4 regions of the Oryzibacillus soli genome follow, and region 1 is predicted to be linked to each of the others. Evidence: riboswitches for the same ligand, from Rfam matches in the RefSeq annotation. Region 1 holds a riboswitch; each other region holds the start of a gene.
The links. A riboswitch is a leader RNA that binds a small molecule or an ion and turns the genes downstream of it on or off. The one in region 1 is predicted to bind cyclic di-GMP.
Positions count from the first base shown of each region.

Region 1 (5,451 bases):
CCACCGGCGGAAGCTCCCTGAAGGCAGCGCTGGCCGTGAACGAAGCCGGCGGACATGCCCTGGGCGTGCTGGCTATCTTCACCTACCAGCTGGAGCAGGCGGAGGCCGCGTTCCGCGAGCGGAATATGCCCTTGCACACGCTGTCCAACTATTCCGCGCTCATCGAGACGGCCGTCAAGCTGGGCCGTATCCGCGAGCAGGACGTGGAGCTCCTCCAGTCCTGGCGGAAGGACCCGCTGGCGTTCGGCAAATAAGCATCTGTTTCTAGGAAAGCCTGTCACCGTGGATGGTGGCGGGCTTTTTATTTTTATTGGTCGATCGGGCAAGCCTTTGGCGCAGGCCAGCAGTTTACTGCTCGCATACGGCTTGCTTGTTGTTGGGTGCGGTAGTGGTTGCAGTAGCGATCGCGCTTGCGTTCGTTTACGCGTTCGCTTTTGCGATACCTGTGACGCTCGCAACCTTCTTCTAACGGTTCTGAGCGGTGCTATTTTACCTGTCGAGGCAGGTCTGGATGGCTAACGGTTCTGTAGAGCGCTATTGGCTTAATAAGCGGGATCAGACCATCCTCATCCCATATATAAGCGCTGTAGCATCCGTTAGTAGGTGAATATGCCTCCAAACGGGCAAATAGCGCTTCTGGCAACCGTTACCTATTCCTCGACGGGTTCATACCCGATATGGGGACCTCCGGCTCTGATAGGGGGAGTTCTAGGGGCATCTTGCGTCTTCGACCAGATTTTGCCGCTGCTTGTCTTCCCAAAGCTGACATGGCGCCGTTATAATGGAGGGGTCGGATGATTTCCTTACAATGGCTATCTACGAAATCATGCATATTCATCCAGAAGGAGAAGGTAACATGTCAACCATACAGATCATGGCGGACAGCACCTGCGACTTGACCCCGGAGCTGATCGAAGCGAATGGGATCCGGATCATTCCGCTTTATGTGGTGTTCGACGATCGCACCTACCGGGACGGAAGAGACCTTACGACCGGGCAGCTGTACGACCGGGTGGCGGAGCTGGGCTCCTTGCCCCGGACCTCTGCGCCGTCACCGGCGGATTTTGTCGAGGTGTTCCAGCCCGCGGTTGCAAGCGGCTGTTCCGTCGTTTATATCAGCATCTCATCGGAATTATCGTCTACGTACCAGAATGCCTGCATCGCCGCAGCGGAATTCCCGGAGGGCGCCGTCCAGGTGGTCGACTCCCGTAATCTCTCCACAGGCATCGGCTTGACGGTTCTGAAGGCCGCCGATTATGTGCGCCAAGGCATGACGTCCGCCGTGGAGCTGGCCGCCCGGCTTCGGGAAGACACTGCCCGGGTGGAGGCGGAGTTCGTCATCGATACCTTGGATTATCTGCACAAGGGTGGAAGGTGCAGCGGCACTCAATTGTTCATCGGGAGTCTGCTCCGCATCCATCCGGTGATCAAGGTGACGGACGGCCGGATGATCGTGGCAGAGAAGCTTCGCGGCCGGATGGATAAGGCGGCCGCCGGTCTGCTTGACCGGGCGCTGGAGCATCGGGACCGGATCGACCGGACCCGGGTGTTCGTCACCCACTCCATGGCCCCGGATACGGCGCAATGGCTGAAGGAGCGGCTGGAGCAGGAGCTCGGCTCCGCGAATGTTATCGTCACCGATGCAGGCTGCGTAATCTCCAGCCACTGCGGACCGGGGACCGTGGGGATCCTGCTGATGATGAAGCAGTAAGCCCGTCACTCCGGAACAGAAGAAGCCTCCCCCTACTCATCAGATGGTGAGTAGGGGGAGGCTTCTTCCATGAGAAACGATCACGACGGAATCTTCAGCATGTTCTTCCTATATTCCCCGCAAGCCAGACAAGTCTTCACATCCAAGCAAGTGGGGTGAAGCGGGCCGGTGAAGCGGCCGCAATAAATCGGCGTCTTAAAATCGTGGTTCGAAGAGATCCGGACACAGTGCTCGCATCCGCCGATAAGCTCCATGGTGAGGGTGTGCTTCTCTTTCTTCAATTCCAACATTTCATCCATCAGCTGTTGCTCGGTCATTCCAGTGGCTCCCCCTGTCGGTGTAATCGGTCGCTGCCCTTAGGGGCGCTGTCCGCAGCACCGTAAGGGTAACCCGGCTATCTTGGCACTGGTTAGTGCTTTAGACCCGTGGCTTTGCGCCCTGAACCTTTCGGCTCAGGTTGCCTTTTTCCTGAACGATCCATCAATATAGTTCAAGAATAGCATCCGATTTCCTGCTATACATGAGTCTTAACTCCCACTTTTTGTCGAATCATTCCAAAAATAGCTTAACCAACTGCCAATCCTGCAGAAAAAGGGGATACAAATTGGGACGTCTCCGGACCGCAAGCGGATGATATGTCACGGCAACGGTCTGACTGCCGATCTCATGAAGCTTCCCGCGCAGACCCTTTACCTCCGCCTCTGTATCCCCGCAATAAGCGCGAAGCGCCACATTCCCCATACAGAACAGCAATTTGGGCTTCCGTGCGGCCAATTGATCCTCGAGATACGGCAGGCAGGAGGCTCTTGCCGTTTCTTTATCATAAGCGCGGACAGGCCGGCACTTCAGCAGATAAGTGACGAACAGGTCCGACTGCCGGAAGCCGGTTTCGTGCGCGGCTTGCTGCAGCGTTTGCCGGGTTCCGCACACAAAGGCCTCGCCCTCCGGAGTCTCTCTGGCCCCGGGGTTGTCCAGCAGGATGTATACCGGTGCCTCCGGATTGCCCTCTCCCCAGATGATTCTCTTCCGCTGTGCGGCCAGCGCGCAGCGGACACAGCCTTCGGCCGCAGCCGGGACCAACGCTTCCGGCCAGACGGAGGGTACGAACGGTTCCATACGGATTCCTCCTCTTGTTTTTTTCTACTATTCCCCATTGAAGAAAAATCTTTGGACATTCTTGTAACTTAATTCCAGCTGGATACGTCTATTAATCGTATAGGAGACAGATAGAGGGAGAGTGAACGGATGGGGATATGGCCCAGCTTCCCAAAAAAAACGCCCGCCGCCCGTGCGGACGGAGCCGCCCCAGGAGCTGAACCGTCAGAAACGGAGCCTCTGTTGACAGTTAGCGGGGTCGAACGCGGCTTCCAAACCGCCGGCCGACGCATTCAGGTGTTGAAGGGCATCGATATGACCCTACACCCTAACAGCCTGGTCATGCTGCGGGGAAGATCCGGCTCCGGCAAGACGACGCTGCTGAATCTGATCGGAGGGCTCGATCAGCCTGACCGCGGAACCATATGGTTCAAGGGCCATCCGTTCCATGAATGGACGGATGAGCAGAGGACGGAGATCCGCCGCAGGGAGATCGGCTTTATTTTTCAATCCTATGCCTTGCTGCCGCTCTTGTCCGCTTATGAGAACGTCGAGCTCTCCTTGCGGATGGCCGGGGTGCCGAGGAACCAATGGAAGGAGCGGGTCCGCCATTGTCTCAGTCTCGTCGGATTGTCCGGACGGATGCATCACCGTCCCTTCGAGCTGTCCGGCGGCGAGCAGCAGCGGGTGGCCATCGCCAAAGCGATTGCCCACCGCCCGTCGCTGCTGCTGGCGGATGAGCCGACGGCCGAGCTGGATTCGCAGATGGGCGCCCAGGTCATGGGCGTCTTCCGGGACATCGTCCGGGAGGAGCGGGTTACCATCTGCATGACGACACACGATCCTACGATAATGGAGGTTGCGGACCATGTCTATGAAATGGCGGACGGGCGGTTCCAAGGGATCGCCTAAGCCGAAGGTGCTGCTGGCCGGGATGGTGGGGCTGGTGCTCTTGGCCGGCTTGACCGGCTGCGGCTTGCTGCCCCAGGAGGAGGCGGAGGAGGCATTGCCCACCATCAATCCCCCGAAACTGTCCAAGAAGCCGGAGTACCCGGTCCGGAAGGATACGCTCTTCAGCAAGGTCCGAGGCTCGGGGAAGCTGATGTCCATGAAGGAGGAGGACGTTTACTTCCTGGAGGAGAACAAGCGGATCAAGGAGATCTATGTCAAGACCGGTGACCGGGTGGAAGCCGGACAGCTGGTGGCGGAGCTGGATGTCACGGATCTGGAGAGCCAGCTCCGCCAGAAGAAGCTGGAGAGCCGCAGCGAAGAACTGAAGATGATCGAGCTCCTGCGGAACCCGGGGGACAAGAGTGCGGCCGAGCTGGAGCAGGCGAAGATCAGCTTCGAGCTGAAGCGGGAGGAGCTGGTCAAGCTGGAGGAATCCATCTCCCGTTCGAAGATCTCCGCTACCTTCTCCGGCGAGGTCGTTGCCGTGTACAAGAAAAAGGGAGATATGAGCAAGGCCTACGAGGGTGTGGCGACGGTGGCGGACTTAAGCCAGCTGACCGTGGCGGCCTCCGTCAGCCAGGAGGATCTGAAGAAGGTGGCCGTCGGCATGGAGGTCAACGTGGATATCAACTCCGCGGGCCAGTATAAGGGGACGGTCAAGCAGCTGCCGAATCCGAATAAGACCGCAGGGGGCAACAATCCCGGCGGTTATTACGGCGGATTTGACGGCTCCGGGCAGCAGCGGCAGCCGGAGACTCCGGATCAGTTCCTGCAGGTGGAGCTGGAGAAGCTTCCCGAGAAGGCGTCCAGGGGAACTCCGCTCAGCGTGGAAGTCATCGTCCAGAAGAAGGAGAACGCTCTGGTGATCCCTGCGGCGGCACTGCGGAGCATGTCGGGCCGCAATTACGTCCAAGTCGTGGACGACAAAGGGGTCAAGCGCGAAGTCGACGTGGAGATCGGCATGCAGACCTCCACGGATGTAGAGATTGTGAAGGGGCTCGCATCCGGACAGAAAGTCGTAGGTCGATGAGCGATGGCGATGCTCCGGTTTATCTTACATAAAATGTGGAATACCCGCTGGCTTACGGTGAGCGCCCTGGCGGGCTTGATCGTCGCTGTAGCCTTTGCGACCAGCATTCCGATGTATGCCGACGGCGCACTGAAGCGGGTGGTGGCCCGCACGCTGACGGAGAGAAGCGAGGGGCTGCCGGCTGGCTCGCTGATTCTCCGGTATCAGGCGGCGGGGTCGGACCGGGCGAAGCCGGAGGAGGTTAAGGAGCTGGACCGGTTTATTCGGGACGAGGTGCCCGATGAGATCGGCTTGCCCTATACCGCAGCATCCTGGGTGATGTCCATCCGGGGAAGCCAAGTCACCCCCGTCGACCCGTCGAAGAGCGATCCGGGCAAGCGGCGCCAGATGTCCTTATCCGCCATGCAAGGTCTGGAGGAGAAGGTGGAGATGACGGCCGGACATCCCTTTGCTTCCTCGGCCGGCAGCGGAACCCTTGAGGTGATGGTGCTGGAGGAGGCCATGTTCCGCAATGATCTTCACATCGGGGACGAATTCAACTATCCCGTCAGCGGAGGGCAGGGCATTGCCCCTCTGAAGCTGAAGGTGGTCGGAGCCTTCAAGCCCCTTCAGGATACGGATCCGTATTGGTTCCAAGGCATGGAAGGGCTTCTCGGCACCTTTA
Region 1 is NZ_JBPPGJ010000007.1:255,942-261,392, forward strand. It holds gene pyrE (orotate phosphoribosyltransferase) at 1-254, shown strand, start outside; gene ACSEXW_RS11820 (DegV family protein) at 857-1,711, shown strand; gene ACSEXW_RS11825 (hypothetical protein) at 1,792-2,028, opposite strand; cyclic di-GMP riboswitch class I at 2,093-2,183, opposite strand; gene ACSEXW_RS11830 (uracil-DNA glycosylase) at 2,261-2,827, opposite strand; gene ACSEXW_RS11835 (ABC transporter ATP-binding protein) at 2,957-3,718, shown strand; gene ACSEXW_RS11840 (efflux RND transporter periplasmic adaptor subunit) at 3,675-4,787, shown strand; gene ACSEXW_RS11845 (ABC transporter permease) at 4,791-5,451, shown strand, end outside.

Region 2 (5,451 bases), on a different contig from region 1:
CGGGAGCTTCATCTGAAGGTCATGGGCCCGATCCAGATCGAGGTCCTGACGGAGCTGGTGAAGAGCCGCTACGGGCTGGACGTGGACTTCGGGGAGCCGACGGTCATTTATAAGGAAACGCCGGCCGAAGCCGGCTTCGGGTTCATCGCCTATACGATGCCCAAGCCCTGCTGGGCGGTACTCCGGTTCCGGATCGAGCCCGGCGAGCGGGGCAGCGGCCTGCAATATGCCTCCATTGTACGGAAAGAAGACCTTCTGGAGAGCTATCAGAACGAGGTAGCTCGCAGGGTCCCGGAGGCGCTGGAGCAGGGCTTGCGCGGCTGGGAGGTAACGGATCTGAAGGTGACGCTGGTGGAGGGGGAGCATCACGTGTGGCATACCCATCCGCTGGATTTCGTCGTGGCGACGCCGATGGGCATCATGGACGGGCTGGCGCGCACGGGAACCAAGCTGCTGGAGCCGATGCTCCGGTTCCGCCTGTCCGTGCCGGAGGAGGCCGGAGGCAAGGTGATGAATGAGCTGGTGCTGATGAGGGGGGAATTCGACAACCCCGTCTTGAGCGGGGAGCGGCTGGAGCTGACCGGGATGCTCCCGGTGGCAACCTCCCTTGATTTTCCGGCGCGGCTAAGCTCCATGACCAAGGGAAGGGGCCATCTGTCCGTATCGTTCGGTGGATACCGGGAATGCCCGCCGGAGGTTCATGTGGAGCGGCCCCGGAGGGGAGTGAATCCGCTCGACCAGTCCAAATATATATTGGCGGTTCGACGGGCTCTGTAGCGTGCCATGCGACGGAAGGAGCCCCTGGGCAATCGCGGGGCTAGTCCCTCTCGTTTTCGAAGAACTCGCACTTTTTCCGTTGATGGTAGGTAATTTCGCTTACGCTTGATTGTACGACGATGACGGAATCGTCGAACCGGATGATCAGCCCTTTGGGATCCACGATCATATCGTCCTCGAACACCCGGATCGGGATCCGCTTGGTCATAGCCTCCTGGAAATCGGCGTCGGTCATCAGCTTGCGGTTGCGTGCCATGGTTGCATTCTCCTTTTCAAAGTTTCCTAGACTTACCATCTTATGCTAACCTGTATCCGTGTCGAATACAAGGGGGGATTGTCGCTGGAACGGATTTTGATCACAGGCTACAAGGCATCGGAGCTGGGGATCCACTCCATGAAGCATCCAGGGATTCCGATTATTAAGAAGGCGGTGGCCAAGGTGCTCCGGGGCCTGCTGGAGGATGGCCTGGAATGGGTGGTGGTCAGCGGCCAGTGGGGGGTGGAGCTGTGGGCCGCCGAAGCCGCTCTGGAGCTTCGGGAGGAGTATCCTGCGCTCCGGCTGGCGGTGATCACCCCTTACGAGAACCAGGAGGAGCACTGGGGCGAGGAGAAGCAGGAATGGTACCGCAGCCTCCTCGCGCGGGCGGACTACAAGGCCTGCGTCTCCAAGCGCGGGTATGAGGGGCCTTGGCAGTTCAAGGCCAAAGACCGGTTTTTGCTCCGCAACACGGACGGCCTCTTGCTTCTGTATGATGAGGAGAAGGAGGGCTCGCCCCGGTACCTCCGTGCGGAGGCTCAGCGTTACGCAGCTATTGAGCCTTACCGAATCATCACGATTACGGCGCAGGACCTTCAGGATACGGCGGACGAGGAACGTCCGGCTTGGGATTAAAGGGACAAGGGACCGGCAGGGGCCGGATGCATCCGAAGGGAGGCGTCCGGTCCTCTTTGTCGCACCCCAAGATCGCCTGATTGCAGGGAATTAGCCAATCTTACCCATGGAAACGGGAGTTAAAAACGACAAATTACAGAAAAGTTTCCAATTTAGACACATTTTTTGCGTGACAAAGATCGTTCATCCTTTATCCTACCTATTGGGGGATGAAGTTGGACCTGAATCGAATAGTGACCGGCAAACCTGCCGAAAGGCAGGGACGCAAAGCTATAGGGACTACTCCCGCAGGTCGGGAAAGTCAGCCAGTTGCCCATTCCTGAACTGTGGCATATCCGGCTCCAGTTTTTTTTCTTTCCCTTACAAGCCCACTACAAAGACAGAAGAGGAGAGATGTACGTGAACCATGCTTTGAATCGGGTTCAAGAATGGTTTCCCAGTGCGGACGGCGACCCCTCCCGGCGCCAGCAGCTCCAGGAGCTCTTAGAGGAGCTCCTGGCAGGAGCCGACCGGTTGAAAAATCCGGATCGGGTCAATCTGGCCGGAACGAAGCGGCGTTCGGAGCATTTTTACCGGGAGCTGCTGCAGGAGAGCGCGATACCCCAATCGGGCGCTCCTATGAAGGATGTGGTTCCGAAGCTCTTGGAGCTGCTTCATGACCATCCATACCACACGAAGTATTTTTTGACGAACATTTTGCCCATGGCGAGCATTCCCGGGATCGTCGGCATGCTGGCCGCTTTCCTGGTGAACGGGAACAACCTGTGGGATGTCTACGGGCCCGCTGGAGCCGAGGCGGAGGTGCGCGTCATCGGCATGATGTCCAAGCTGGTCGGATACGACCCCATGCTAAGCGGCGGCTATACGACCTGGGGCGGTCAAGGGGCGGTCTTTACAGGTCTCCGTCTGGCCATTGCCAAGCTTGCGCCGGACGCTCAACAGACCGGAGTGCCGCGGAACCTGTACGCCTTCTGCTCGGAAGCGGCCCACTACAGCCTCTATAAATCGGTCCAGGCCACCGGTCTCGGCACGGATCGGCTGATCCGGGTGCGCACCCGCCGCGACAGCAGCATGGACCTGGATGATCTGCGGGACAAGCTGCTGCAGGTAATCCGCCAAGGCGGAATTCCCGCTTATATCGTCGCCACGACGGGGACGACGGATGCCTTGGGCATCGACGATGTGCAGGGCGTCAGCGCCGTCTCCCGTGAGATCGCACAAGCCCACGGCTTGCCTGATCCCCATATCCATGCCGATTCGGCGCTGGGCGGATTTTTCGCGTTCTTCAACGGGTATGACTTCGACCGTAACCCGCTTGGGCTGCCTATTACGGCGCTGAAGCCTCTGCACGCCATTCACCGCAGGCTCCGGCACCTGAACCTGGCTGATTCACTCTGTTTCGACTTCCAGAAGCTGGGCCAGACGCCGTACGTGACGAGCCTGTTCATGGTCCGCAACGCATCGGATCTGAAGCTCTTGGATCTGGAGCCCGAGGAGACGCCTTATGTGGGACACCGGGGGTACGGCCAATACCATACGGGTTACACGCTCGAATGCTCCAGGATGGCCAGCGCCGTCAGCATTTACAGCGCCTTGACCGCATTCGGAATCGAGGGCTACCAAAGACTGCTGGCGCAGTTCATCGAGGTGAGCCACCGTATCCGTGAAGAGGTGGCCCGGGAGATTCCCGAGCTGACTCTCGTGAATGCCGATAATCCGGGCATCGTCTCCTTGTTCCGGCTGTATGCGCCGGTAGGCCCCCGTTTCGCGGACGAAGTGGCCGGGCGCTGCTCCACCGGGCAGATCGCCGAGACCAACCGGCTGAACGAGGAGCTGTTCGAGCTCTTGGGCCGGGATCGGGATAAGATGTTCTTCGGCGATACCAAGAAGCATCTGCTCGTTCCCACAACGGACGGTCCGGACCAGCCGCTATCGGCTTCCAAGATCTTCGTCATCTCGCCGTACACCGAGGTGGAGCACGTCCCGGAGATCGTCCGCTACCTGAAGTCCAGAGTAAACGAGGCTCTGTCGGCCTTGAAGATTCCAACCGCACCTTAAGGAGGACCATCATACCTTGAACCGCATATGGAACAACCCCATCACGAGAGGATTCCGAAGATCCGTATCTATGAAAATCATGCTGGGCGTCACCATCCTCCAGCTCTTGACCTGCTCCGCCTTCGCCCTGTCGGGGTATATGGTGAATACCAAACAAACGGACCGGCTCCTGGAGCAGTTCGACCTTCGGCTGGCGACGGATATCCACGTGGCCGATGAAGCCGTTGCCTCCATACCGGGCCACATCGAGGAGATCGACGGGGTCAAGCATCCCTATTACCAGCAAGTGAAGAAGTCTTTGGAGGCCCTGAAGCAGAAGCACGGCTTGGAAAATGTCTACATCCTGGCCAACCGCCAGGATAAGGAGCAAATTCTGATCCTGACGGGCCTGGACGAGGATTTCGGCACGGATTACCCCTTCACCGGCGAGATGAAGGAGTCCCTGCAGAAGGGCGTCGAGGTGCTGAGCCCGATCTACAAGGACGAGTACGGCATTCATAAGTCCATCTTCCTTCCCTTGAAGGACAAGCAGGGCAAGGCGGCCGGCATTCTGGGCATCGACCTGGATGCGTCGGTCGTTCCCGGTACGAGCCGCACGGTATTTTGGATTACGGCCACGATCACCGTTCTGGTTCTGGTCATCGGCTTCGGCGTCACCTTCCTGATCAGCCGCCTAATCACCAAGCCGATCCGCCGTCTGATGCAGGCTTCGGAGCAGATGGCCGGCGGGGATCTGACCGTCGACATCGCCGTGAACCAGGAGGACGAGATCGGGAAGCTGGCCTCGTCGTTCAGCCGTCTGGGACATAATCTGCAGAGCCTGGTGAAGCAGATCTCGTCGGCTTCCGAGCACATAGCGTCCACCAGCTCCCAGCTGGTGCTGACCGCCGGCGAATCCAGCGCGGGCTCCCAACAGGTGGCCAGCTCCATGAGCGCCATGAACGACAGCATTGCCGAGGTGGTGGCCTCCATCACCGACAGCGCCGATTCCATCGTCATCATCGACCGGGAACTGGAGAAAACTGCCGCCGGGATGCTGGAGATGGAGGAGGAGGCCAAGCGGGTGGGTGTCCGTTCCTCCCACGGACAGCAGGTCGTGGAGGAAACGCTCCAGCAGATGAGCGCCATCCAATCGACGATGCAGCAGTCCCATCAGGCCGCGCAGCAGCTGGAGAAGCGGTCCGGGGAGATCAGCGCCATCATCCAGATGATCACGGAGATCTCCCAGCAGACCAACCTGCTGGCGCTCAATGCTGCCATCGAAGCCGCCCGGGTCGGGGAAGCGGGACGTGGCTTCGCGGTGGTCGCTGAGGAGGTGCGGAAGCTGGCGGACCAGTCCTCCCAAGCGGCGGTCTCCATCGCCCAGCTGGTATCCAGAACGCAGGGAGATTGCGTGCAGGTTATGGAACGGATTACCGAAGGCAGCCAGGCGGTGACGGAAGGCCACGAGCGGATGAAGGTCACCTACAGCAGCTTCCAGGAGATCTACCAGGGCATTCAGCAGTTCGTGGAGCAGACGGACGAGATGCTCGATGCGGTGCGAGGCGTGAAGGGCTCCTTCGGGACCATCACCGTCGGCATGCGGCGCATCTCGGATACGACGGCGGACCAGGCGGCGGGAACGGAGCAGGTGACGGCGGTCGCGCAGGAGCAGAGCGCCTCAGCCCAGGAGATCTCCGCTGCGATCCAAGCGCTGGCGAAGATGGCCAACGAGCTGAAGGCCT
Region 2 is NZ_JBPPGJ010000004.1:135,684-141,134, reverse strand. It holds gene ACSEXW_RS06670 (GTP-binding protein) at 1-777, shown strand, start outside; gene ACSEXW_RS06665 (hypothetical protein) at 818-1,033, opposite strand; gene ACSEXW_RS06660 (SLOG family protein) at 1,112-1,669, shown strand; cyclic di-GMP riboswitch class I at 1,899-1,986, shown strand; gene ACSEXW_RS06655 (pyridoxal phosphate-dependent decarboxylase family protein) at 2,069-3,727, shown strand; gene ACSEXW_RS06650 (methyl-accepting chemotaxis protein) at 3,744-5,451, shown strand, end outside.
Region 2: it holds a riboswitch for cyclic di-GMP, as region 1 does, so the genes downstream of both, ACSEXW_RS06655 (pyridoxal phosphate-dependent decarboxylase family protein) here and ACSEXW_RS11825 (hypothetical protein) in region 1, are expected to answer to the same signal.

Region 3 (5,451 bases), on a different contig from region 1:
GGCCGAGATTAAAGCGCGGCGGGGCGGCTTGTCCATGCTGGAGACCGCAGCAGCGGGAGGGGTATAACCATGAATGAGAAATTCGATGCGGTCGTCGTCGGCGCAGGCCCTGCGGGCAGTGCGGCGGCGCTGACGCTGGCCCGTGCGGGGCTGAAGGTCATCCTGCTGGAGCGGGGCGAATACCCGGGCGCCAAGAACGTCTTCGGCGGCGTCCTCTACCGCCAGCAGATCGAGGAGCTGGTGCCGGATTTCCTGTCGGAGAAGAATCCGCCTATCGAGCGGTATATCGTGGAGCAGCGCATGTGGATGATGGGCAAGGACTCCTCCACGATGCTGAGCCACCGGAATGCGGCTTACAGCAGCCCATATAACTGCTTCACCGGCCTGCGGGCCAAGTTCGACCAATGGTTCGCAGAGAAGGCGGTAGCGGCAGGCGCACTGCCGGTCTACGAAACCTGCGCGGTCGACGTGATCCGGGAAGGCGACCGGGTGGTGGGCGTGCGGACGGACCGGGAGGACGGCGATATCTACGCCGATGTGGTCATCATCGCCGACGGGGTCAACTCCCTCCTAGGCAAAGCCATGGGCGTGCACCGGGAATGGAATCCGGACGAGGTATCTCTGGCCGTGAAGGAGATCATCATGCTCCCGAAGGAGAAGATCGAGGACCGCTTCGGGGTGGAGGGGGACGAAGGCGTCACCGTGGAGTTTATGGGCGAGACCTCCAAGGGGATGGCTGGCATGGGCTTCATGTACACGAATAAGGAATCGATCTCGCTCGGCATCGGCGTCATGGTCGGCCACCTGCGGGAGAAGAAGGTGAAGCCTCACGAGCTTCTGGACGAGGTGAAGAAGCATCCGTCCATCCGCAAGCTGATCCAGGGCGGCGAAGTGAAGGAGTATGCGGCGCATCTCATTCCGGAGGGCGGCTTCCACTCTATCCCGCCAATGTCGGGCAGCGGCTGGTGCATTACCGGCGACGCCGCCCAGCTGGTCAACTTCGTGCACCGGGAGGGCACGAACCTGGCCATGGTATCCGGCCGTCTGGCCGCTGAAGCCGTCATCGCCTGCAAGGCGAAGGGGGATTTCAGCGCCGCCGCCATGAAGCAGTACGATCAGGCGATCCGCGCTTCCTTCGTCATGGCGGACCTGAAGAAGTACAAGGGCATGCATAAGCTCCTGAAGGAGCAGGATCCGGAGCTGCTGTTCGAGAGGCTGCCCCGGGCAGTCAACCAGGCGGCGTATGAGATGTTCCTCGTGGACGGCGCCACCAAGGCCGAGAAGCAGAAGAAGGCTATGCAGCTGATCAAGCAAGCCGCCGGCGGCACCATGAACCTGGTGAAGCTGGGCGTCAAAGGATGGAGGTCGATCAACGGATGAGCCAAGCTGCCATTACGGATAAGCTGTTTTCAATCCGGTACAAGTGCGACGATGCGTCCCACCTGGCCGTGAAGAGCGCGGAAGTCTGCGTCCGCTGCACCGGCAAAACCTGCACCACCGTCTGTCCCGCCGAGGTGTACGAGTGGGATGCGGCGGCCAAGGTGAACCGGGTCGCTTACGAGAACTGCGTCGAGTGCGGCACGTGCCGCATCGCCTGCTCCTCGGACAACATCGAATGGCGTTACCCGAAGGGCGGGTACGGGATCACGTATCGATTCGGATGAGTCGATAGTCACGTAAATTATGGCCCCACTGTGAAAACAGTGGGGCTTTTTGTCCAAATATTCGGACATATAGTAGAAAAGGTCTATTGAGAACCGGGAAAATCATGAAATATAATGTAAATAAATGTAGATTACTGTAGATGGATGCGATGAGATTGAAGCCTTATCTGGGCACTTGGCTTCAATGGAGCAACTAGTGCAACCGGCCATTTCCTTATTTGGAATGGCCTTTTGCTGCGTTTTAACCAAATAATGGGATGACCCGGCTTTACCAGCTGATTGAACCGAACCGTTGTACGGATGGGCACCAGACAACTTAACCAAAGGGTGTGTGTACATGGATCTCAGCATTGTTATCCCCTGCTACAAGGAAGGCCGGGTATTGTCGGAAACGGTACGGTATATCAAGACGCTGGCGGAGCATACGCCGGAGATTGGAACCTTTGAGATCATTCTGGTCGTGGAAAAATCCGAGTCCGACACCCTGGCGGTCGCCCGGGAGCTTGCGGCTTCGAATCCTTGCGTCACCGTACTGGACAATGACCGGTGCTACGGCAAAGGCTATTCCGTTCGCCGTGGCGTACTGGCCAGCAGCGGCAAGATGATTCTCGTGAACGATGCCGACCTGCCTGTCCCCCTGGAGAAATATTTGGGGATCATGCTTTGGTTAAGCAAGAGCGAGAAGGTAGGGGCGGTCTATGTAACCGCATTTGGAGATAAGGTATGTTCGAGAACCAGGGGCTTCGGTCGATCTGCGATGACGCTGGGATTATTCGTTCTGCGCAAGCTGGTCTTGGGTCACCGGATATCGGATACCCAATTCGGCTGTAAATTGTATCATGGGGACCTGGCACGCCGTCTCTTTCTCAGACTAACGGAGACGGGATTTCTCTATGAGCTGGAAATGACCGATCTCATTGAGATGTCCGGCTACTTGATCGAAGAATGCTCCGTCCGGCTCACACATCTATCGGAGGAAAGCAGCGTCAATCTGCGGGCGGTATGGTCGTCCTTGATTGGCTTTGCGGATTATGCTCTTGTGAAGAGAAGAGCCATCAACAAGAGCCTGCGGTCCCCCACTACCGCTCTGCCGGTTGCGGAGCATAAGTAATGCGGCGGATATGGAGCAAGCTGTTCGGACTGCGGCCGGCAACCGCCATCTTCGACAGAGCGACCGGAACCTATAATCGGCACTATGCCGAGAAGATCTTCCCGGAACTGGCTGATGAGGCACGCAGAAGCGGGAAGCAGCTAACGATCCTCTTAATTGACTTCCGGGGGTTCCACCGGTGGAAGGAGAGATTCGGCAGAGCGAAGGGCAATATGATTCTCTCCAGGTTCGTCAAGGAGCTTCAATGGGGGCTTCAGCAGGAGGATCGGGTCTGCCGGCTGTCCGGGTACGACTTCATCCTGCTCCTACCGGATGTGGGTGCGGACCGTGTGCCGGAATATTGCCACCACATCTTCCAAGCGATCAAGCGGCTTCCTGTGGACATCGAATGGTCCTGTGCTGCCATTCACTGCCCGCCCGACAGCCGGAGCTTGCCTGAATTGCTGGAGGAGGCCTACGGAAGGCTTGCTCTACCTCCGCTGCACCGCGATGATCCCCGTTAAGAGATTCTGCGCCAGAAAAACGACAAAGCCCCTGCCAATGGCAGAGGGCTTTGTTATTTTCCTGGGGTTGACGGTCTGATGAGACGGTGGTAAACGAGCAGTCCGGCCCCGGCAAGATGAAAGAGAACGGAGACGATGAGAAACAGAATGTAAATTCCGTTTAACACGGGGTGAATGGAGATCCTTCCGGACGCGTCGTTAGATTCCAATTGAAAACCGTTGTGCAGCAGGTTCATGGAGAATGGCGTGGCTATACCGTCACCGTGCAGCTGCCAGATCGGATGATAGGCCTCGTTCGAAATAACATACCGGGCGTTGCGGGCACGGAAGCCATCGGCATCAACGGTTAGCTCGGGGGCAGCGGAGGGCTGCTGCACCTCGGCGGGAAGCATCGCGGTGCTCTCCAGCTTCACAAGATCATCCACGATGTAGAGTTGGGAGCTGCGCACGGTCAGCATCCCATCGAGGTCCTTGTTCCCGTTATAGAAGAAGCAGGGTTGCACCCACCCGTCTACGGGTGCTTCCGTCATCAGATAGAACCGGGTGGAGCCGGGCTTTTCGATAAGCTCGGTATATTTCGATTCCGCCAACAGTCCGTTCCCGTCTAAGAACATGAGCTTGGTATGCAGATTCTTCAGGTTTTCGAAGCCCGCCTCGGCTTGGAAAACGAGAAGCTGCCCCTTCTTCACGGGAATGCGGTTCAAGCCGATGATAAACCAGCGGGGACTGGAGGTGCGGGCGCTGCGGAAGCGGGCACCGTCTGCGTTGAAGCCGGCGGAATTCAAGGAAAGCGTCTCATGATTCATCATGTAGTAGGTCAGCAGATTCTGTTCCAGGTCAATCTGATTCTCCGGAACTCGAATCTCATCGTCACCTAGCACGTGAGCGCTTTTCAGCTGTGCCTGATTGGGTGCTGCGGATTGCACGGACATCTCGATCTTATAGGATCCTTGATGAAGCAGGACGGGCTTGAAGGCATATTCCTTCACATCCCAGCCGGGAAGCGCCTGATTCCGGAGACGAAGGAAGTAGTGGTTCTCTTCAACCTTCACCTCGTTGTAAAGGCCCTCCATGCTGCGATTCACCTGTACGGGTGCCGCCGCCGCAGGCTCCAGAACGACGGGAGCCCCTCCGGTCTCAGGAAGAAAGGAGATCCGGACCCGGCTGCCGTCTGGAATTGAACCGTTCAGTAAGAAGGAATACTTGCCCTCCCGCAGGATATCGATCGTCTTCGAGACCGTGCCGGACGTGACAGGGACGAAGGATTCCATCAAGGTATTCGGATAAGTCCGTATATCGGACATAGTGTCCAAGCGGATTGGGGAGTCCACGGTATAGTGCTGCGAGACCAGACTGATGTCCGCCTGAGAGCCTCGCAAACGCTGTGACAAGTCTTCACGGATCGTTGCATATTGTGCTGCAGGAATGGTGATGACGGCGTTGACCACATTCAAACCGCTCATGGGGGTGATGTCCAGCTTGCCGTTCAAGGGTAGTTCCCCCAGATCCACCCATACCAGACGGTTTTCAGAGCTGCGGGTATTCAAGCTCATCGAACGCCCGGTTGAATCGGCAACGGACAGGCTTCCCCCCGAAACGGACCGGAACAGCCGGATAAAGGTGCGATAGCTGGAGGAGCTATCGGCGGCTGCGGTTGGAACGGCCACCGTCAGCCGGTTCGGCACGACGGAAGCGGAGATGTCGCTGATCTGAAAATCATGGATGGTAAAGTAAATATTTTGACTGGTATCATCGGAGCTGAGAAGCTGAACCTCCATATACCGGGTATCCTCCGGAACGGCCGTATCGTTGTACATCCGGGCCTTGGTGAAATTGGCATCCGAGCTGTCCTTATTGATGTAGGCCACCTGGAGCTCCTCCAGAGCCTCGTTTAGAAACTTGACTTTAAAATGCATCTTCCCGGCATGAATACCGGAAACCACGGCTTCGATACGAAGGAACTGCGGCGCAGCTCCGTCAAAGTGAATCCGTTTGGAGTGGGCCGTCTGCCAAATGGCGGAGCCTCCGGAATACTTCGAGACGGTTCCGGACAGCACGGCATCCTCCTGGCCCGAGTCCGGAGTATATTGGAGCGAGAAGAGACTCGGATTATCCGGGACGAAGAAGTTGTCCCATAGGTCTTTTGTGGTGACAATCGGCTTTCCCTTGATCA
Region 3 is NZ_JBPPGJ010000002.1:432,893-438,343, reverse strand. It holds gene ACSEXW_RS03930 (electron transfer flavoprotein subunit alpha/FixB family protein) at 1-67, shown strand, start outside; gene ACSEXW_RS03925 (FAD-dependent oxidoreductase) at 70-1,380, shown strand; gene ACSEXW_RS03920 (ferredoxin family protein) at 1,377-1,664, shown strand; cyclic di-GMP riboswitch class II at 1,798-1,881, shown strand; gene ACSEXW_RS03915 (glycosyltransferase) at 2,002-2,775, shown strand; gene ACSEXW_RS03910 (GGDEF domain-containing protein) at 2,775-3,278, shown strand; gene ACSEXW_RS03905 (hypothetical protein) at 3,332-5,451, opposite strand, start outside.
Region 3: it holds a riboswitch for cyclic di-GMP, as region 1 does, so the genes downstream of both, ACSEXW_RS03915 (glycosyltransferase) here and ACSEXW_RS11825 (hypothetical protein) in region 1, are expected to answer to the same signal.

Region 4 (5,451 bases), on a different contig from region 1:
TGGCGATGGCCGCGACGGCGGCTGCGTCTCATTTGGCTCACAGAAGAACAACCCGTCATCTGCCGGAGGGCGGATGACGGGTTGTTTTTGCTGGCTGTCAGCGCCTTAACGCGCCAAGGACGCCAGGTAGGCCGCCTTCGACCGGAGGCCGACGAACTTGTCTACGGGCTGGCCGTCCCGGAACACGACGACCGTCGGCAGGGACAGGACTCCGTAGGCGGACGCCGCTTCAGGTGCATCGTCCGTATCGATCTTCAGTATGGCAACCTTATCTCCCAGCTCCCGGTCGATCTCTTCCAGAATCGGCAGCAGCGCCCGGCAGGGTGGGCACCAAGCGGCGCCGAAATCCAGCAGCGCCAAGCCCTCCGCCGGAATGGCCTCGCGGTAATTGGAATCGTGGACTTCCCGAATGGACATGCTCATTCCTCCAGCAATTGTGGATTTTGTTCCGCAATATAGCGGATGCGGTCCTCCAGGTTGGATTTGATCCGGGTGAGAAGGGAAATCTGCCCCTCCAACTCGGCCAGCTTCTTCCGATAGACGGGGACAATCTCGCGGCAGAACGCCTCCTGGCGGGTCAGGACACAGTGCAGGAAGCCGGCGATCTCGTCCGTAGACAGCCCCAGCTCCAGATAGAAGCGGATCGTGTTCACCTGCTCCACCGTGAAGGGACTATACTCCCGATAACCGTTTTCCATACGGTAGGGGGTAATAAGGCCCTTCTCCTCGTAGTACCTAAGCGAACGAATGCTGGCGCCGGTCAGCCGGGACAGTTCCCCGATTTTCATCCCTTCACTCCTCCTTCATAAGGCCGCGATTAAATAATAAACCCTGACATCCATGTCAGGGTCAAGATTTCAAGCAGCCTAATTTTTCAATGCTCCAACGGCACATCCTCTTCCACCGCATATTCAAAGTCCTCGATATCGAACACTTGGACGGGAACCCCGCCCTCGATCACTTTGTCGACGAATTCATACTGGTCGGTCAGAACAGGTACCTTCTCCCGGATCGCCAGCAGGATCAGATCCGTCTCGATGGGATCGAACTTTTCTCCGTATTCCGCATTCTCGAGGGCATACACCACCGTGATCGACACCTTGTCGTTGACCAGGAGCGAGGGGCTTTTCTTCCAGGGGGAGCCTAGGGCCCGCTCGATTTTTTTCTTATTCAAGGCGTCCTCGAAGAAACGGACGAGGCCTTCGATATTTTTGCGGATGTAAGGGTCCTCTTCCTCTTGGTTCATGATGGGATCCTTGCTCTCCATCAGGTCATAGAGCTCCATCAGGCTGGAGTAGGGCATTACGTATTCCACAGGCTGGCTCGGTACCATCAGCTGCCCGTAGATCGCGATCATTACCGCTTCGGTGACAAAACGCCGCGCCATATCCACATATCCTCCGGCTTGCATCAATAGTTACTTCAACACTAGACCCTTATTATAGCAGGCTTCGGCCCTCAAGAAAATCATCGGCCCCGGATTTATCGGGAGAGGGGATTATGGTACAATGCGGACAGAAGAACGAAACGTGCTGCGGCCGGGCCGCCGACGACGGAGGAACCCATGGAGTCCCATCGTGAGAATATCCAGTACCAGCATCCTTTCCTAGCCGTAAAGATCTTCGACGCCGACCGATCCGGCTCCCCGAAGGCTTCGAACACGCCTCCGCGCTGGCATTACCACAAGGAAGTCGAGATCATCGTCATGCTGAAGGGGCGCTTCGGCTTTTACATCAATGACAGGGCTCATGTGCTGGAAACCGGCGACGTGCTCTTGATCGGATCCAACGAGCTTCACAAGGACTATCCCTGCGACAATGCCAGCTTTCTTGTGTTCCAATTCGATATCCAGGAGCATCTCGAGCACAGCGGGCTGCCGTATTACCGCTACTTCGCGGATTCGGGAGCGCCGCTCAGCCGGTTGAATTACATCCTCCGGGGCGACGACGCGGTCCGGGAGCGTATTTTCGCGTGTGTGAAGGAAATCTTCCGCGAGTCCCAGACCAAGCAGGAGGGCTATGAGATCGCCATCAGCATCCAGATCAAGACCATCATTCTGAACCTGCTGCGCGCGGACACCCGGCGGGCGCTGCCGACCCGGGAGAACACGGACCTTCTCAGACTGCGACCCGTCCTGGATCATATCGAGAGCAGCATTGAGGATAAGCTTCAGGTGGAGGACGCCTGCAAGCTGGCGAATATGAGCTACCACTACTTCGTGAAGTTTTTCAAGAAGACCATGGGCCTGTCCTTTGTGGATTATGTGATCATGAAGAAGATCAAGCGCGCCGAGCTTCTGCTCCTGACCAAGGACATGAGCATCGCCCAGATCGGAGAAGAGGTAGGGATGTCCAATATGGCGCATTTCTACAAGATGTTCCGGAAGTTTAAGGGCTGCTCTCCCAATGAGTTCCGGAAGAAGATGCAGTTTGATGCGGGAGGCTGATAAGGCCTCTTTTTTGCGTTCGCGAAGTGCTGTCAACCCTCCAAAATCTGACTGTCCGTCAATAGTCCCCGGGGCATGCTCCAAAATCCGACAAAACCATCCCTGGGACTTATATTCGGCTATGACCCCCACAAACTATAATAAGGGTACGAAGCCAAAGCGAACCACCTGACCTCGATAATGGCAAACCTGATGAAAATCAGTGACGCAAAGCTACAGGGGCTAAATTGCGGAGAACCGCGGAATGCCAGCCAGCTGCCGAAAGTGTAGGGACCGTACAGCGGGACAACCTTACTCGGCATAAGAGGAAGGGTTGTCCCCTTTTCGGTTTCCACACTATACCTATGGAGGTAATTGCATCATGATGAAACGGATTCTTCCTCTGTTGTTAGCCGCTTTGTTCTGCATCACTGTGGCCGCACCGATAGCCGCTTACGCCGAAGATTCCGTTCCGACCAAAGCCCAAGCCGTGTCGGGTGTCAGCTTCAGGGATCAACCGAGCACCTCCGGCAACCTGCTCCGGTATCTGAAGACCGGCGAGATCGTGACTGTCATCGGACAGCCGAATCCGTACTGGTACAACATTCAGGACCAACAGGGCGTTACGGGCTACGTATCCTCCAGCTCCAAATACATAAAGGTTATCAGCAATGCCAAGATCATCTACGGGGTCAACTTCAGAACCGCTCCCAGCTCTACGGCGGACCGCATCCGGTTGCTCTCAACGGGGGAGGATATGCTGATACTGGCCAAGGTGAACGACAGCTGGTATAAGGCACAGGACTCCAAGGGCGTCGTCGGTTATGTCAGCTCCAGCACTAAATACATAACGGTCAACAACGATATTTACAAAATGGATCTTCCGGTGGACGAGCGTATCGAAAGCTTTATCAACCAGGGGATGACGTACATGGGCACCCCGTATGAATTCGGCTCCGACCGCTTCGACACCTCTACCTTCGATTGCTCCGACTTCGTGCAGCAGTCCTTCTGGGACATAACCCGCGAAGTGATCGCAGGCGATTCCCGTGGACAAGCCGACTATGTCAAGAGCTTGGGACCGGTGGCATCCGATTGGAGAAACCTGAAGCGCGGCGACCTGATGTTCTTCATGTCCTATAAGGGCTACAAGGCTTCCGACTACGCCGGGATCGACGAATCCACAGAGACCGTCACCCACGTGGCCATCTACCTGGGCAACGGGCAGATGCTGCAGACCTACTCCCCGGAATCCGGTGGTGTGCGCATCGACACAATCGGGGGGAATACTTGGGAGTACCGTTACCTTTATGGCGGCACCTTCACCAAATAATCCTCTTGACGGAATTTCCAATCGTCTGGTAATATAAGGCACATCTTCATCAAGCACTCATAAGATCCGTTATGCGAAGGACGCAAACGAAGGCCATCGGCCTGGTTTGCGTCCTTATTTGTTTTTGAACCGGAGGGAGGAATAGGGCAGTGGGCAGGATGCGACATTTGGGCATCAGCCTGGCGGCGGCACTTATGGCCGCTTTGCTGGTATACGGCGTGTACGAGCTGCTGATCCGGCAGGTGGAGCTGCAGGAGACGGTGCAGGTGGTGGTGCCGAAGCGGTTTATCCCTACGGGGGCCACCCTTCGGGAGGAAATGCTGGAGTACCGGGCGGTGGCACGGGGAGGCATGCTGGAGGGGATGCTGACCGATCTGGACCAGGCGGTGGGGCAGGAGGCTGTCGTTCCGCTGGGTACGGAGGAGCCGGTATTGAGCTGGAAGCTGGACCGTTTCCGTCTGCTGCCCGGACCGGACGAGGCCGTGTTTCCGGTGCCGAAGGAGTACCTCCTGTCCGTTCCCGGAAGCATCCGGGCCGGTGATCTTGTGGTGGTGTATGCCTCAGGGAAGCTCGGCACCGTCAGACTGCTTCCGGAGGATATCATCGTTGCCTCCGTGAAGTCCTCGGCCAACACGGAGGTGGACGATCCGAAGCAGCCCCATCTGGCGGCCAAGGTGGCCAACGACCAGATGGCCATGTATGCCTCCCGGCGGGATGCCAACGGAGCCGTGGAGCAGCTGAACTTGAACCTGACGGAGGAGGAGTGGCGGATTCTCGATGAGGCTTGCCGGGGCAAGAACAACAAGCTGGTGATCGCCATGAAGGGGGCCTCCGGCGGAATGGGAAGGGGGGACGGACCATGAACGGAGCAAGGCAGCCGGGAGGACGCCCGGTGCAGAGAGAAGCGGAGGAAGGGACGAGAGGCCGGACGATCCTGTTTACCGGGACGACTCCCAATATCGGCACGACGGTATTGGCATTCGGGACGGCGGTGCGACTGGCAGAGCGGTCCGATACCCCCGTAGGCTACTTATGCCTGAACCTGAAGAGCTCCAAGCTGCATCGGTACCTAGGCAAGGAGGAGACGTACACCGGTCTGGATACGGTACGGGCGGAGATGCGCGCCGGCTCGTTGTATGCCGGCCGGCTGAAGTCTTACTTCGAGCCGGTTAAAGATGCGGGGCGGCTGGAGATTCTGTACGGGGCCAATCAGCGGGAGCAGGCCGAATTCTACCTGCCGGCCGATATCCGGCATCTGCTCAAGATCGTCCGGGAGTCCTATCCGTTATGCATCATCGAGGTGAATGCCTGCTGGGACAATGCGGCCACCATTGCGGCTTCCATGGAGGCCGATGCCAAGGTTCTGGTCACAACGCCGGATCTCGGACATTTTCAGGAGGATATGACCCGGTGGGTCAAAACGGTCGCTCCCCTGTTCGGCGTGGAGCCGGATTCGTTTCTTCTGGCCGTCACCCAATGGCAGCCCGGACGGACCGGGGGGATCAAGCCGGCGGATATCCGGAAGGAGGCCGGCATGGAGCTGGCGGCGACCGTTGCTTATGATCCGGAGCTTAGGGAATGGCTGAACCAGGGCCGGCTTCTGGAATATGTGACCCGCACCAAGCCATTCCTGCAATCCGTGGAGTCTCTGGCGGACCTGCTGGTCGCCCAGTTGGGCATCCGGATCGGCCCG
Region 4 is NZ_JBPPGJ010000020.1:25,704-31,154, reverse strand. It holds gene ACSEXW_RS22895 (DUF2238 domain-containing protein) at 1-77, shown strand, start outside; gene ACSEXW_RS22890 (thioredoxin family protein) at 106-417, opposite strand; gene ACSEXW_RS22885 (MerR family transcriptional regulator) at 420-788, opposite strand; gene ACSEXW_RS22880 (ADP-heptose synthase) at 875-1,387, opposite strand; gene ACSEXW_RS22875 (helix-turn-helix domain-containing protein) at 1,565-2,446, shown strand; cyclic di-GMP riboswitch class I at 2,619-2,709, shown strand; gene ACSEXW_RS22870 (C40 family peptidase) at 2,808-3,758, shown strand; gene ACSEXW_RS22865 (CpaB family protein) at 3,917-4,621, shown strand; gene ACSEXW_RS22860 (CpaE/TadZ family protein) at 4,618-5,451, shown strand, end outside.
Region 4: it holds a riboswitch for cyclic di-GMP, as region 1 does, so the genes downstream of both, ACSEXW_RS22870 (C40 family peptidase) here and ACSEXW_RS11825 (hypothetical protein) in region 1, are expected to answer to the same signal.